2 linked regions of the Planctellipticum variicoloris genome follow. Each later gene encodes a partner of the first gene's protein in a complex. Links are inferred from orthologs where the notes say so. Each region holds a gene or a part of one and is shown on either strand. Other genes may lie near its edges.

Region 1 (8,819 bases):
TGCGTCGCCGCGACCCATTGAGCATGGTCGTCGGGCAACTGGCGAGAGCCGCTTACTGGTTCAATCCGCTGGCCTGGTGGGCCGTCAGCCAGATGCGTGTCGAACGCGAACGAGCCTGCGACGACTACGTCCTGCGCCGCGACATGAAGCCGAGCGACTACGCCGCACTTCTGCTGGAGCTGACCGCGAATCTTTGCCCGGCCGGCGCGGCATCGGTTGCTCTCGCGATGGCCGACGCGCCCCGGCTCGAAGGCCGGCTGCGCACCATTCTCGATCCGCACCAGAACCGCCGCGTCGTGACGGGGGGCGCGGTCGCCGCCACTCTCCTGGCGGCCGTTGCGGCCACGGTGTCGCTGTCGCTGGTGCGTGCGTCGGACGAACCGCCAGCTTCGCCGGCCCCGAGCTCGCCTGCAGAGCCCGTCGCAACTGAGTCCGCATCCATGCCGCCGGTCGCTCCGGAAAGCCCGCCCGCCGGAACGACAGAGCCGGACCAGGCCGAGAACGCCAAGCTCCAGGAGATGGTCACGAAGCTGACGGCGTTGTCGCAGGACAAGTTTCGCGACATGCAGCCGGGCGAACTCGCCGGGATCGTCTTCGACGAGCAGTTCCAGCCCCTCGCGGGCGTGCAGGTTGACGCGTGGACGTTCCAGGCCGGCAACGAAACAACGACCGACGCCAATGGTGCATTCCGTCTGAAGGTCGGCGACGACGACCCGAACGTCGAAATCCGCTACAGCAAACCGGGCTATTCACCGATGCATCTCACGGAATGGCCCGTCGGCGAATTCGCCCTGATGCGTCTCGACAAGAAGACCTGGATCGAAGGGACGGTGCGAGACTCGGCCGGTAAACCGGTTGCCAGGGCAACGATCAAGGGCGTGCAAGGGGAAAAACATACGCTTCACGCCGTCATCCCCGGTCCGACGACGCTGACGACGACCGATTCCGCCGGCAAGTATCGCATGTACGTCTTCCCGGACACGTACGACATTCAGGTGAGCGTCCCCGGCGTCGGCGTCTCCCGCACCACCGGGCTCGAAGTGGCCCACGGGGAAGCGAAGCCGCTGGACATCGGTCTCAAGCCCGCCGTGCGCTTCGAAGCTCGTGTGGTCGACGCCACAACGCGACAGCCCGTCGAGAAAGTCGTGTTGTGGAAGTGTTTCGACGCCAGCGTCCTCGGCGTGTCCGACGCAGAGGGCAAAATTGTGATCGACGGCTTGCTGCCGGGCGAATTTGAATTCAATGTCGGCCAGGGCGAGCCGGAATCCTGCAGCGAAACGCCTTGCTACCGGCACGGAATCCTGGGCCGCTGGTGGTCGACGGACGCGGTCCACGAGCACCAGCGACGCGAGATCGAACGCGACGGCCGGCAGCGCAATTTCGACGACCTGACGTTCAACCTGTCGGTCGGGATGCCGCCGGTCACGATCGAAGTCGAGCGCGGAGTCACCTTCAGCGGCCACGTTTACGATCCGGACGGCAAGCCGGTGGAAGGGGCCACGGTCGCACCGGCGAAGACTGGTTCCGGCAACTCGCTGACCGGCGACACCCGCTACAGCACCCGGACCGGCAGCGACGGCAGCTATCGGGTGGTCATGCCGGCCGGCAACGGATTTCAATACAACCTGATGGCGCACGACGGCGATTACTCCGAGTGGCGGAACTGGGCGAATACGGTTTCCGATCCGCTCCGGACGAAGCCGGGGCAGTCGTTCGACAATTTCGACTTCAAGCTCAGCCGCCCGGCGACGGTTCGCGGACGATTGGTGATCGACGGCGACCGCATCGTCGGCGATCGCGAGGTCACCGCGCAGGCGGCCGATCTGCGCGAGAACCGCTATTACGATCCGACCGTTAAAGTGAAGGAGGATGGCTCGTTCGAGCTGAAGTTTATCCGCCCGGGACGGCAGCGGATTCAATTGAAACCGCGCGGGACCGTTGTAGAAGTGGATCTGAAGGAGGGGCAAGTTCTGGAAGGCGTTGAATTGCGCGGGGAACCCGATCGTCGATCCATCACGTCACAGATGAAAAACCGGACGTTTCGTGTCAAGATCCTCGACAGTTCAGGCCTGCCGGCGGCCGGGCAGCAGATCCGACTTAATACCGACCATCCCCTGTCGTTGAACTTCTACGAACTGGCCGGCGATCGAGACGGCCTGGAGGGGCGACTACGAACGTCGGGAAACTATCCCGCCACCGACGCAGAAGGGCACATCGATCTTCCAGGCGGCAATTCTCTGTTCGGCGAGTATGACACGGAAGCCATGATCGTCGCCATTGATGCAGTCCAGCGAGAAGGAGCGATCGGCCTACTGCATGCCGATTCGAAATCTCCGGAAACGACGCTTCGCATGGCCCCCCTGCAAGAAGTCGCCGTCTCCGTATCGACTGAAGCCCTTCCACCGACTGACGAAACGATTTCGTTCCGTCTGGAGTCAAGGCGTCGATCGGTCGTGTACCGCGATTCGGTGACGAGCCCGTTTGCTCTCCAACTGCCTCCCGGTGACTTCGCCCTGAAGATCACCCACCCGCTCGCAATCCCGGAAACGGTGAACTTCACCGTGAAACCCGACGGCCCGCCACCGACGCTTCCTGCGATTCGCCTGCGTCCCTCTCCCCTGGCCAAGCTGCTGGGCCAGCCGGCCCCCGAGCTGCGCAGCGTCGAGGAATGGCGTTTCGGCGACGCCGTCCGGATGGTCGATCTGCGGGACCGCGTGGTCATTCTGGCGTTCTGGGATCGTTCGGATCACGGCTGGAATACTTCGATTCCCACGCTCAAGAAGCTCCGCGCGTCCTATCCCGAAACAGAAGTTGTCATCATCGGCGTCTTCAACCACTTCTGGCTGGACCAGCTTCCGCAGTCGGAACTCTGGGGCGGGCAGGATCTCCCCTTCCGCGTCGCCCTGGTCGACAGGAGTCGGACGGAATTTGAAGGAATCGAAAGCCCGATCCAGGGGAGGGTCATGGCGGACTACGGCGTCACCCGTTGTCCGACCACGCTGCTGATCGACAAGCGGGGCAATGTCGCATCGCTGCTGCACGCCGACGATTTCGAAGGGACCAAGGAGCAGATCGACAGTCTTCTTGGCAAGTAGCCTGGAGGGCCTGCGAAGTCGGGACCGGAATCGGCGACGGGTGAAATTCTTGCGGTCCCGGGCAAGCATGTCACCGAGTCCTACCCCTTCTTCGCCCAGTCCTGCAAGGTGCAGACCTGCGGTTCGGGCTGGCGGGCGAGGGCTTCCAGTGCCTGGACCACCGCGATGCAGCCCGGCAGCGTGGTGGCGCACGGGACGCCGTTGATCACGGCGGCGGCGCGGATCCGGCCTTCGTCGGTCCGCGGCCCCTTGCCGCTGGGCGTGTTGAAGATAAACTGGATCTCCGAGTTGGCCATCAGGTCGAGCAGGTTCGGCCGGCCTTCCTGCAGCTTGCGGACGATGTCGACCTCGATGCCGGCTTCCCGCAGCACGCGGGCGGTGCCGGAGGTGGCCACGATTCGGAAACCCATTTCCTTCAGCCGGCGGGCGGAAGGAATGATCTGGTATTTGTGCGGGCCGCACAGGCTGATGAAGACCGCTCCCGTCCGCGGCAAGGCATTTCCCGCCGCGATCTGACTCTTCAGATAGGCCACGGGGAAGTCGTCGGCGATTCCCATCACCTCACCCGTCGATTTCATCTCTGGACCGAGAATGATGTCGACGCCGGCGAAGCGGTTGAACGGGAAGACGCTTTCCTTGACCGAAACGTGCTTCGGCGTCACTTCAGTCGTGATGCCCTGTTCCTTGAGCGTCGTACCGACCATCACCTTGGCTGCCATGCGGGCCAGGGAAAGGTTCGTCGCCTTGGAGACGAACGGAGACGTCCGGCTGGCGCGGGGATTGACTTCCAGCACGTAGACCTGGTATTCGCCGCCAGTATGCTTAACGGCATATTGCACGTTCATCAGGCCGCAGACCTGCAGTTCCGCCGCCAGTGCATACGTCGCCTGCTTGATCTCCTGCACGACGGAATCGGGCAGCGAGTAAGGGGGCAGGACGCAGGCGGAGTCGCCCGAGTGAACGCCGGCTTCTTCGATGTGCTCCATCACGCCGCCGACCAGCGTCGTTTCGCCGTCGGAGATGGCGTCGACGTCGACCTCGATGGCGTCTTCCAGGAACTTGTCGATCAGCACGGGGCGATCGGGCGAGGCTGAGACCGCCTCGATCATATACCGCTGCACCTGATCTTCGTCGTAGCAGATTACCATCGCGCGACCGCCGAGCACGAAGCTGGGACGGACGAGCACGGGATAACCGATGCGGTTGGCGATCTGGCGGGCGCCGGCGACATCGACGGCGATCCCGTTCTCCGGCTGCCGCAGGTTGATCTTATTGAGGATCGCCTGGAACTGCTCGCGGTCCTCGGCGGCGTCGATCATCGCCGGGCTGGTCCCGATGATCTTGACGCCCGCCCGTTCCAGTCCGCGGGCGAGGTTCAGGGGCGTCTGGCCGCCGAACTGGACGATGACGCCGTCCGGCTGCAGGCGGTCGCAAATATTGAGCACGTCTTCGGTGGTGAGCGGTTCGAAGAACAGCAGATCGGATGTGTCGTAGTCGGTCGACACGGTTTCGGGGTTGGAGTTGACCATCACGCTCTCGATGCCCAGTTCGCGGAGGGCATACGAGGCCTGGCAGCAGCAGTAGTCGAACTCGATCCCCTGGCCGATCCGGTTGGGTCCGCCGCCGAGGATGACGACGCGCCGCTTACCGTCGGTCCGCGGTCCGGGAGCCTCGTCCTCGGACTCGTACGTCGAATAATAGTATGGGGTGTACGCCTCGAACTCCGCCGCACAGGTGTCGACCTGCTTGAACGTCGCGATCACGCCCAGCTCCACCCGTCGGGCGCGGACTTCCGGTTCGATCGAGTCCCACCAGTAGGCGAGTTGCCGGTCGGAGAATCCGTACTGCTTGAACCGCCGCATCTGCGCCGGCGAAACGGCGTCCAGCCGGCCGACGGCGTTGATTTCGTCCTCCGCGAGGAGCAACTGGCGGATATTCTCCAGGAACCACGGGTCGATGCGGGTGAGCTCGTGAATGTGCTCGATGGTCATCCCTGCCTTGAACGCATACCGGATGTAGAAGATCCGTTCCTCGTTGGGGCGGGCCAGTTTGCTTTCAATTTCGTCGGTCGAGGGCTGGCGATCGCCGCCCCACAAGTCCTTTGAGCCGCCTCCGAGCCCGAAGTGGCCGATTTCGAGGCCGCGAAGGGCCTTCTGAAGCGATTCCTTGAAAGTCCGGCCGATGGCCATCGTCTCGCCGACCGACTTCATCTGGACGGTCAGTTCCGTGTCGGCTTCGGGGAATTTTTCGAAGGTCCAGCGGGGAATCTTGGTGACGACATAGTCGATGGTCGGTTCGAAGCAGGCCAGCGTTTCGCGGGTGATGTCGTTGGCGAGCTCGTCGAGCCGGTAGCCGACGGCCAGTTTGGCGGCGATTTTGGCGATCGGGAAGCCGGTCGCCTTGGACGCGAGCGCACTGGAACGGCTGACGCGGGGATTCATCTCGACGACGATCATCCGGCCCGATTTCGGGTCGATCGCGAACTGCACATTCGAGCCGCCGGTCTCGACGCCGATTTCCCGCATGACGGCGATCGTCGCGTCGCGCATCCGCTGGTACTCTTTGTCGCTCAGCGTCTGGGCGGGGGCGACGGTGATCGAGTCGCCGGTGTGGACCCCCATCGGATCGAAATTTTCGATGGCGCAGATGATGACGACGTTGTCGGCAACGTCGCGCATCACTTCCATCTCGTATTCTTTCCAGCCGATGATGGACTCTTCGAGGAGCACCTCGCTGACCGGCGACAAGGAGAGTCCTTTACGGACTTTTTCGTCGAATTCCTGGCGGTTGTAGGCGACGCCGCCGCCCGTCCCCCCGAGCGTGAAGCTGGCCCGGATGATCATCGGCAGACCGAGTTCTTCGAGCGCCTGATAGGCCTGGTCCATGTTGCGGACAGCCCGGCTCTTGCAGACGTCGAGGCCGATTTTCAGCATGGCCTGTTTGAACAGATCGCGTTCTTCGGCCTTCTTGATCACGTCAGCCCGGGCGCCGATCAGCTCGACGCCGAGCCGTTCGAGGATTCCGCGGCGGTGCAGCTCCATCGCCGTGTTGAGACCTGTCTGACCGCCGAGCGTCGGCAGCACCGCGCAGGGCTTCTCGACTTCCAGGATTTTGGCGACATATTCCCAGGTAATCGGCTCAATGTAGGTCCGATCCGCGGTCCCGGGGTCGGTCATGATCGTCGCGGGATTGGAATTGACCAGAACGACCTCGTAGCCCTCTTCGCGCAATGCCTTGCAGGCCTGGGTTCCGGAGTAATCGAATTCGCAGGCCTGCCCGATGACGATGGGGCCGGAACCGATAATCAGAATCTTCTTCAGATCGTCGCGACGAGGCACAGTTGGTTCCTCCGGCGGACCGCGATCCGGGACCGGTCAGGTCCGGCACTGCGGCGGGCGTCGGTTTCTGCTGCGGGTGGTTAAACAGCGACCGGATGCCGTCTGGGGAAGGCGGCAACCGGTCGATATACGGGCGGCGGGCTGTCCAGGGGAAGACCGCCCGGACAGGGTTGAATGCGCGCAAAACTGCTGCAGCGTACCAATCCCGCGAAGAGATTCAAGCAATCGGGCTGAATCGCGAATTTGACAGGTTCGTCGGGGCGCCGCGAAGCTGCACGCCGACGTCCCCTTCAGCGGGCTGGAAAGCGTTTGACGGCCGAGGAAATAGCCGTTCAGGCGGCGATGCGATCTGCCACTTCCGCCGGCTGCAGTCGCTCCAGCAGCAGTCCGGCCACGCGTCCGGTGGCGCCCGTACTGTGGATTCGCTCACGGAGCTCGCCAAGCTCCGTCCGGGCATGTTCCAGGGCCGCCGGCTGACTGAGCCAGGTGTCGAGATCGACCACGAGCTGCCGGACCACGGCTTCCGGATCGCCCACGCACACATACTCGGGCATGATCTGCCGACGGGCGATCAGATTGGGGAGTGACATGTATCGGCAGGTCACCAGCAATCGACCAAGGATATAGGTGGGCCAGTTGCACTGGTAGAGCACCGCCGCGGGCGTCCGACGGGCCAGCAGTTCGAGGCTGACGGAGCCGGAGACCATCAGGGCGCAGTCGGCGAGTTCGATGATTTCCGAGGTCTTCCCGACGAAGCAGGTGACTGGTAATTCCGGAGCGTGCTTCTGGAGGTAGTTCGAGCACTCGCCCCGCTGCTTTTCGCGGTAATTGGCGACCAGGAAATTGACGTCGGGATGCCGCTGGTGCAGGCGGCGGGCGACTTCGACGATGACGGGCCAGTTTCCGGAGACTTCGTGCGTTCGCGATCCGGGCAGCAGGGCGACCGTCGGAGCTTTGGCGCTGGTCCACTCGCGGCAAAACGCCTCATCGAGCCGGTGCTCGGCGATTTCGTCGAAGAACGGGTGGCCGACGTAGAGCACGGGGATCTTGCGTTCGGCATACCAGTCGGTTTCGAACGTCAGCCCCGAGAGCACCAGGTCGACGTACTTGCGGACCCGCCAGATTCTCCAGGGCGCCCAGGCCCAGAGTTGCGGCGGCAGGTAGTAGACGACGGGAATGCCCGCGCGCTTGGCGGCGCTCGCAATCCACCAGTTGAATCCGGGGAAATCGACCAGGACGACGAGATCAGGCTGATGCCGCTGCAGGTACTCGCGAGCCTGACGGTACAGGCCGTAGAACTTCCAGATCATGGGAATGACGCGGAACACACCCATTACGGCCATCGTGGTCAGCGGGAAGAGAAGGCTGCAGCCAGCCGCTTCCATTTGCGGCCCGCCGAATCCCGAGACGCGGAGGCCGGGCGCGCGACGCCGCAGTTCCTGAATCAGATGGGCGGCGTGCTGATCGCCGCTGGGCTCGCCGACAGAGAAGAATATGTGCATGAACCGATCCGTGGTGGCGTCGCCTCGGAATCCTCCGAAGTTCTCGGAGCACATCCTGAGGCTCCTGCTGCACAATGGCAATCGATCCCAGAATTTCGCCGGACCGTCAAGGCGAACTTGGACGGAACGTGGACGTCGCCGGTCCTAGAGGTACTCTGCCCACCCCTTTCGATCAAGCTCGGAAATCAGCTTGCGAAGGCCGGTTTCATCCCGTTTGTCGGCGATCAGCGTCGCGGTGGGAGTGTGGATGATAATCAGGTCTTTGACGCCGACGGTCGCGATCAGGTGCCCGCGTGTCGTGCGGACCAGACACCCCTCCATTTCGACGCCGCAGCAGGGGCCGTCGATCGAGTTCCCGTCCTTGCCACGCGGGAGGAGTTTGGCCAGAGCCTGCCAGGTCCCGACATCGTCCCAGGCGAATGTCGCCTCCTGGATGTAGACGTTGTCTCCGCGTTCCAGCAGGACACGGTCGATCGCCAGCGAAGGGAGCACTGCAAACTGTTCCTGCAGCGTCTGTTCCCACGTGGGGCCGCCGAACGCCGCTCGCATCTGGGCAAACCCCTGATGGAGCTCGGGAGACAGGTGTGCGAGCGAACGGAGCAGCGTTTCGGCCCGCGTCACCAGGATTCCGCAATTCCAGTAGTATTCGCCGGTCGCCGCATAACGGGCGGCCTCCAGCATCGTTGGCTTTTCCTGGAAACCTGCCACGCGAAATGTGCGGGCGCCTCCCGTCACCGCTTCTGCTCCGCAGTGAACGTAGCCGTAGCGGGTCGAAGGCAATTCTGCAGGGGCGCCGAACAGCACGAACGCTTCGGGAGAGTGTTTGATGAACTGTTCCGCCTGGCGGACGGCCAGGACGAATTCTTCTGCCGGTTCGATCACCT
Region 2 (4,011 bases), 4.3 Mb from region 1 along the record:
AGAAGTCCCGTGCCGTCGGTCGACTCCAAGCCCCCGGAGCGAACGATCACGTCGTTGCAGCCGTCAGCCCGGAAGCGACCGTTCTTGAGCCCGCCGAGGTGTCCGTTTTGGGACCCTCAGGTGTCCCAAATGGGGCCCCAGATCAGTCCGCTTCTGGCACGGATGTGGCATCCGCTGGCACGATCACCGAGGAGAAAGTCGACTCTCAAAGCCATCAAGGCCAGGAGTCGAACACCTTGCCGGAGAGCAGCTTAGGCACTTCAGGGCCGCTGCTGGCATCGCCTGACACTGGGGCCGGGCGAGCGAAAAAAGAAGTACACCTCGCTGGGCTCGAACCAGCAACCTTCGGTTCCGTAGACCGATGCTCTATCCAATTGAGCTAGAGGTGCATCCGCCGCCAGACCAGACATCCCGGCCCGCCAACGGGTTCGCCGGCAGGCTCGGACTCTCGTCCGGAAGCCCCGGTATGGTGACAGATCGACCAACCTTTTGCAACGAATCGCCGCGACGAAACTTCGACCAGCCGCAACGTTCACGCGCATTCGCCGACTATCGTTCGTCCGCCGCGCTCGTCAGGTCTTCCAGCGGCGACGCGTACGTCAGCAGCTCACCCGGCCCGAAGTAAATCGCCAGCTCCTTCGCCGCCGCTTCCGCGCTGTCGCTGCCATGCACCAGGTTCATCTGACGGCTCAGCCCCAGATCCCCGCGGATCGTCCCCGGGGCCGACTGCCGGCCGTTCGTCGAGCCCATCATCCCCCGCACCACCGTCACCGCCTCCGGACCCTCCAGGGCCAGAGCCACGACCGGGCCGGATGTGATGAAACTCTCCAGCAGCGGATAGAACGGCTTCGAGACGTGCTCCGCATAGTGCTGCTTCGACAGCTCGGGCGTCACCTGCAGCATCTTCATGCCGGCAATCTTGAGCCCCTTCCGCTCGAAGCGGGCCAGGATCTCGCCACACAGCCGGCGGGCCACGGCGTCGGGTTTCAGGAGGACAAGCGTACGTTCGGCTGGCATTTTCGTCGGTTCCAGGAATGAAACAGGCCCCGGCACAAGCGCCGGGGCCGAGATTCTGGCAGAACAGGCCGGTCGACGTCAATTCGCCGGGACCGGCTCGGTCATCAGTTCCCGGAACTGCCGGAACAGATAGCTGCTGTCGTGCGGACCCGCGGCCGCTTCCGGATGATACTGCACGCAGAACGCCGGGAATTCCTTGTGCCGCAGGCCTTCGACCGTCTGGTCGTTCAAGTTGATATGCGTCACTTCCAGGCAGTCCGGCAGATTCTCCGACGAAAGCGCAAAACCGTGGTTTTGCGAAGTGATCTCCACCCGCCCGGTCGCCTTGTTCAACACCGGCTGGTTGCCGCCCCGATGACCGAATTTCAGCTTGAAGATCTCCGCCCCGCAGGCCAGCCCCATGAGCTGATGTCCCAGGCAGATCCCGAACACCGGCACCTTCCCCAGCAGCCCCTGAATCGTCTCGATCGCATACGTCAGCGGACGCGGATCTCCCGGGCCGTTCGACAGAAACACCCCGTCCGGATTGTGAGCCAGCACTTCCTCGGCAGTCGCGGTTCCAGGCACCACCGTCACCCGGCAGTGCATATCCCGCAGATGTCGCAGAATGTTCCGCTTCATTCCGTAGTCGATCGCCACCACATGCGGCTCGCCCGGCAGGTCCGTCTTCGAGCCGGGCGGCCGACCCAGATCCGACAGCGGCTCGCTCCATTCGAACGATGCAGCCGGCATGACTTCCCGGACGAGGTCCTGTCCGACGATCTGCGGGGCCGCCTGGGCCTTGCGGATCAGCGACGCGTCGTCGAGATCGACGGTCGAGAGCACCCCGGTCATGGCCCCCTCGTTGCGGATCCGCCGGACCAGTGCCCGCGTGTCGATCCCTTCGAGGCCGATCACGTTGGCCTGCTTCAGATATTCGTCCAGCGACTGCTCCGAGCGGAAATTGCTCGGAATCTGGCACAGCTCCCGGATGATGAACCCGCGGATGAAAGGCTTGCCGCTCTCGACATCCTCGGCGTTCACCCCGTAGTTGCCGATCAGCGGATACGTCATCGTGACGATCTGACCGCAGTACGAGGGATCGGTCAGGATCTCCTGATACCCGGTCATGCTGGTGTTGAACACGACTTCCCCGTAGACCTCCCCTGACGCCCCGAAGGCGTTTCCGGAGTACACGGTTCCATCGGCGAGAGCGAGCTTGGCGGGAGCAGGCATGGCACGCATCGGGCAGGAGGCATCGAACGGGGGCAAAATTGTGACGGTTGTACCACAGCGTGAAACGCAAAAAAAGCGACTCGCCCAATCGCAGCCCGACAGCGGTCCGCTCGCAAAAAAAGCGGCTCCCCGCAATCACGAAGAGCCGCTCTTCAATGACATTTTCGTCAGCCGCAGGTCGGCTACGGCGTCTGCTTCAGCAGGAAGTCCTTGAAGCGGATTCCGTCCTGGTCGGCGCTGCTGATGCTCTGGAACAGCTCCGCGATAATCCGGTGGAAGTGCTTCTCGCGCACGGAATAGAAGTTGTGCTTCCCGTCCCGGCGAGCTTCGATCAGCCCCGCCACGCGCAGCAGCGCCAGGTGATGGCTCACCGCCGGCTGGCTCTGGCCGAGCTTCTCGCACAGCGCCGTCACGTGCATCTCGTTCTCCCGCATCAGATACATCAGAATGCGGAGACGAGTCTCGTCCGACAGCAGTTTGAAGACCTGAACCAGATCTTTCTCGAGCTGATTCGACAATTCGGGGAAAGAAGAACCCGTACGTTCAACGACTGGTTCAGCGACATTCGCAACCATATGCTTCTCACTCTCTGGTGGTGGTGGCGGCGATGGAGTGGCCTCTCCATTGCCACCGAAACCCGTTCCTGGTTCGGACAACTGTGGGAATCCTTCGAATTTCTCGCAGCAACCTCGGCTGATGTGCACTCCGTGCCCCCCAGAGCTTTCGCTCCAAAAAGCTGGCGACTCAGTGAATTCGGAAGAGGCTGGTGAAAATCACTGGAACGTCGCGACGGAGACCGGCAGCCGCAGGGCCGGAAGTCTCGTCTACTACATCTGCAGCATTACGACGGTCCAAACCGCAGAACAGCGAAAGACAGATGAGATTGAGACGATGTGGTCGATCATGGGCAAAATTGCAGACCGGTAGGGCCCGCAGTCTTCTTTTGAACGAAGGACGGCGGCATTATGCCGCACAGAACCCGCAGAGTCAACGACCCTGTCGAGAATTCCCGAAAGGGGTAATCACACACAATTCCTTAAGAAATAAGGACTAGCGACGCGATCAGCATCGGTCATCCGCACCGGATGCCGATCGCCAGAGAGAGCTCTCTCCGCTCTAATGAGCAAAACAAATGCCGCTGCGTCATAAATACGCCGCCGACGGTTTTCTCCCATCAATAGACGCGTCAACATGCTCCGATGTTGGAAAAAAACGTGCCTCACATCCAAGAATTTGCAAATTTGTCCAGACTCAACGCCGTCGTCACCGGAGCCTCTTCAGGCATCGGCCGCGCCATCGCACTCGAAATCGCCCGGGCCGGCGCCAATGTCGTGATCCACTATTCCCGCTCCCGCGAGGCCGCAGAAAAAGTCGCCGATTCGATCCGCCAGCTCGGCCCAAACGCCCATCTCCTCCAGGCGGATTTCACAGAACCGACTGCTGTCAAACGGTTTGCAGAACAAGCCTGGGATCTGACGGGGGGAGTCGATCTCTGGATCAACAACGCCGGCGTCGACCTCCTCACCCGACCGGAAAACCAACTGTCCTTCGAAGACAAACTCCGACTCCTGCTCCAGGTCGATGTGCAGTCAGCTCTCGAACTCGCGAAGTCGATCGGTCTCCGGATGCGGGATGCCCGCGGCGGAGCAATCCTGATGATCGGCTGGGATCAGGCTGATCGCGGCATGGAAGGAGACAGCGGCGAACTCTTCGCCGCTGCAAAAAATGCCATCATGGGCTTCACCCGTTCCCTCGCCGTCAGCCTCGCCCCGCACGTCC

Evidence for each region. The genes of interacting proteins can lie anywhere in the genome.
Region 2: the proteins of carB (region 1) and carA are in contact, whole or in part, in a solved structure (PDB 1KEE), measured with the Escherichia coli proteins. The link is inferred for Planctellipticum variicoloris from one-to-one orthologs.

What each region holds. Positions count from the first base shown.
Region 1 is NZ_CP130886.1:504,739-513,557, reverse strand. What follows is about bases 2,976-6,798. They hold carB (carbamoyl-phosphate synthase large subunit), read right to left. Parts: upstream 6,434-6,798; coding sequence 3,176-6,433; downstream 2,976-3,175. Other genes in these bases: lpxB (lipid-A-disaccharide synthase), read right to left, coding at 6,766-6,798; SH412_RS02015 (carboxypeptidase regulatory-like domain-containing protein), read left to right, coding at 2,976-3,095. Outside these bases: more of SH412_RS02015, read left to right, coding at 1-2,975; more of lpxB, read right to left, coding at 6,799-7,935; SH412_RS02000 (mannose-1-phosphate guanylyltransferase), read right to left, coding at 8,080-8,819. UniProt on the Escherichia coli protein: Large subunit of the glutamine-dependent carbamoyl phosphate synthetase (CPSase).
Region 2 is NZ_CP130886.1:4,771,488-4,775,498, reverse strand. What follows is about bases 165-3,003. They hold carA (glutamine-hydrolyzing carbamoyl-phosphate synthase small subunit), read right to left. Parts: upstream 2,233-3,003; coding sequence 1,096-2,232; downstream 165-1,095. Other genes in these bases: SH412_RS18565 (ArsR/SmtB family transcription factor), read right to left, coding at 2,415-2,807; ndk (nucleoside-diphosphate kinase), read right to left, coding at 550-1,017. Also shown: SH412_RS18560 (SDR family NAD(P)-dependent oxidoreductase), read left to right, coding at 3,474-4,011. UniProt on the Escherichia coli protein: Small subunit of the glutamine-dependent carbamoyl phosphate synthetase (CPSase).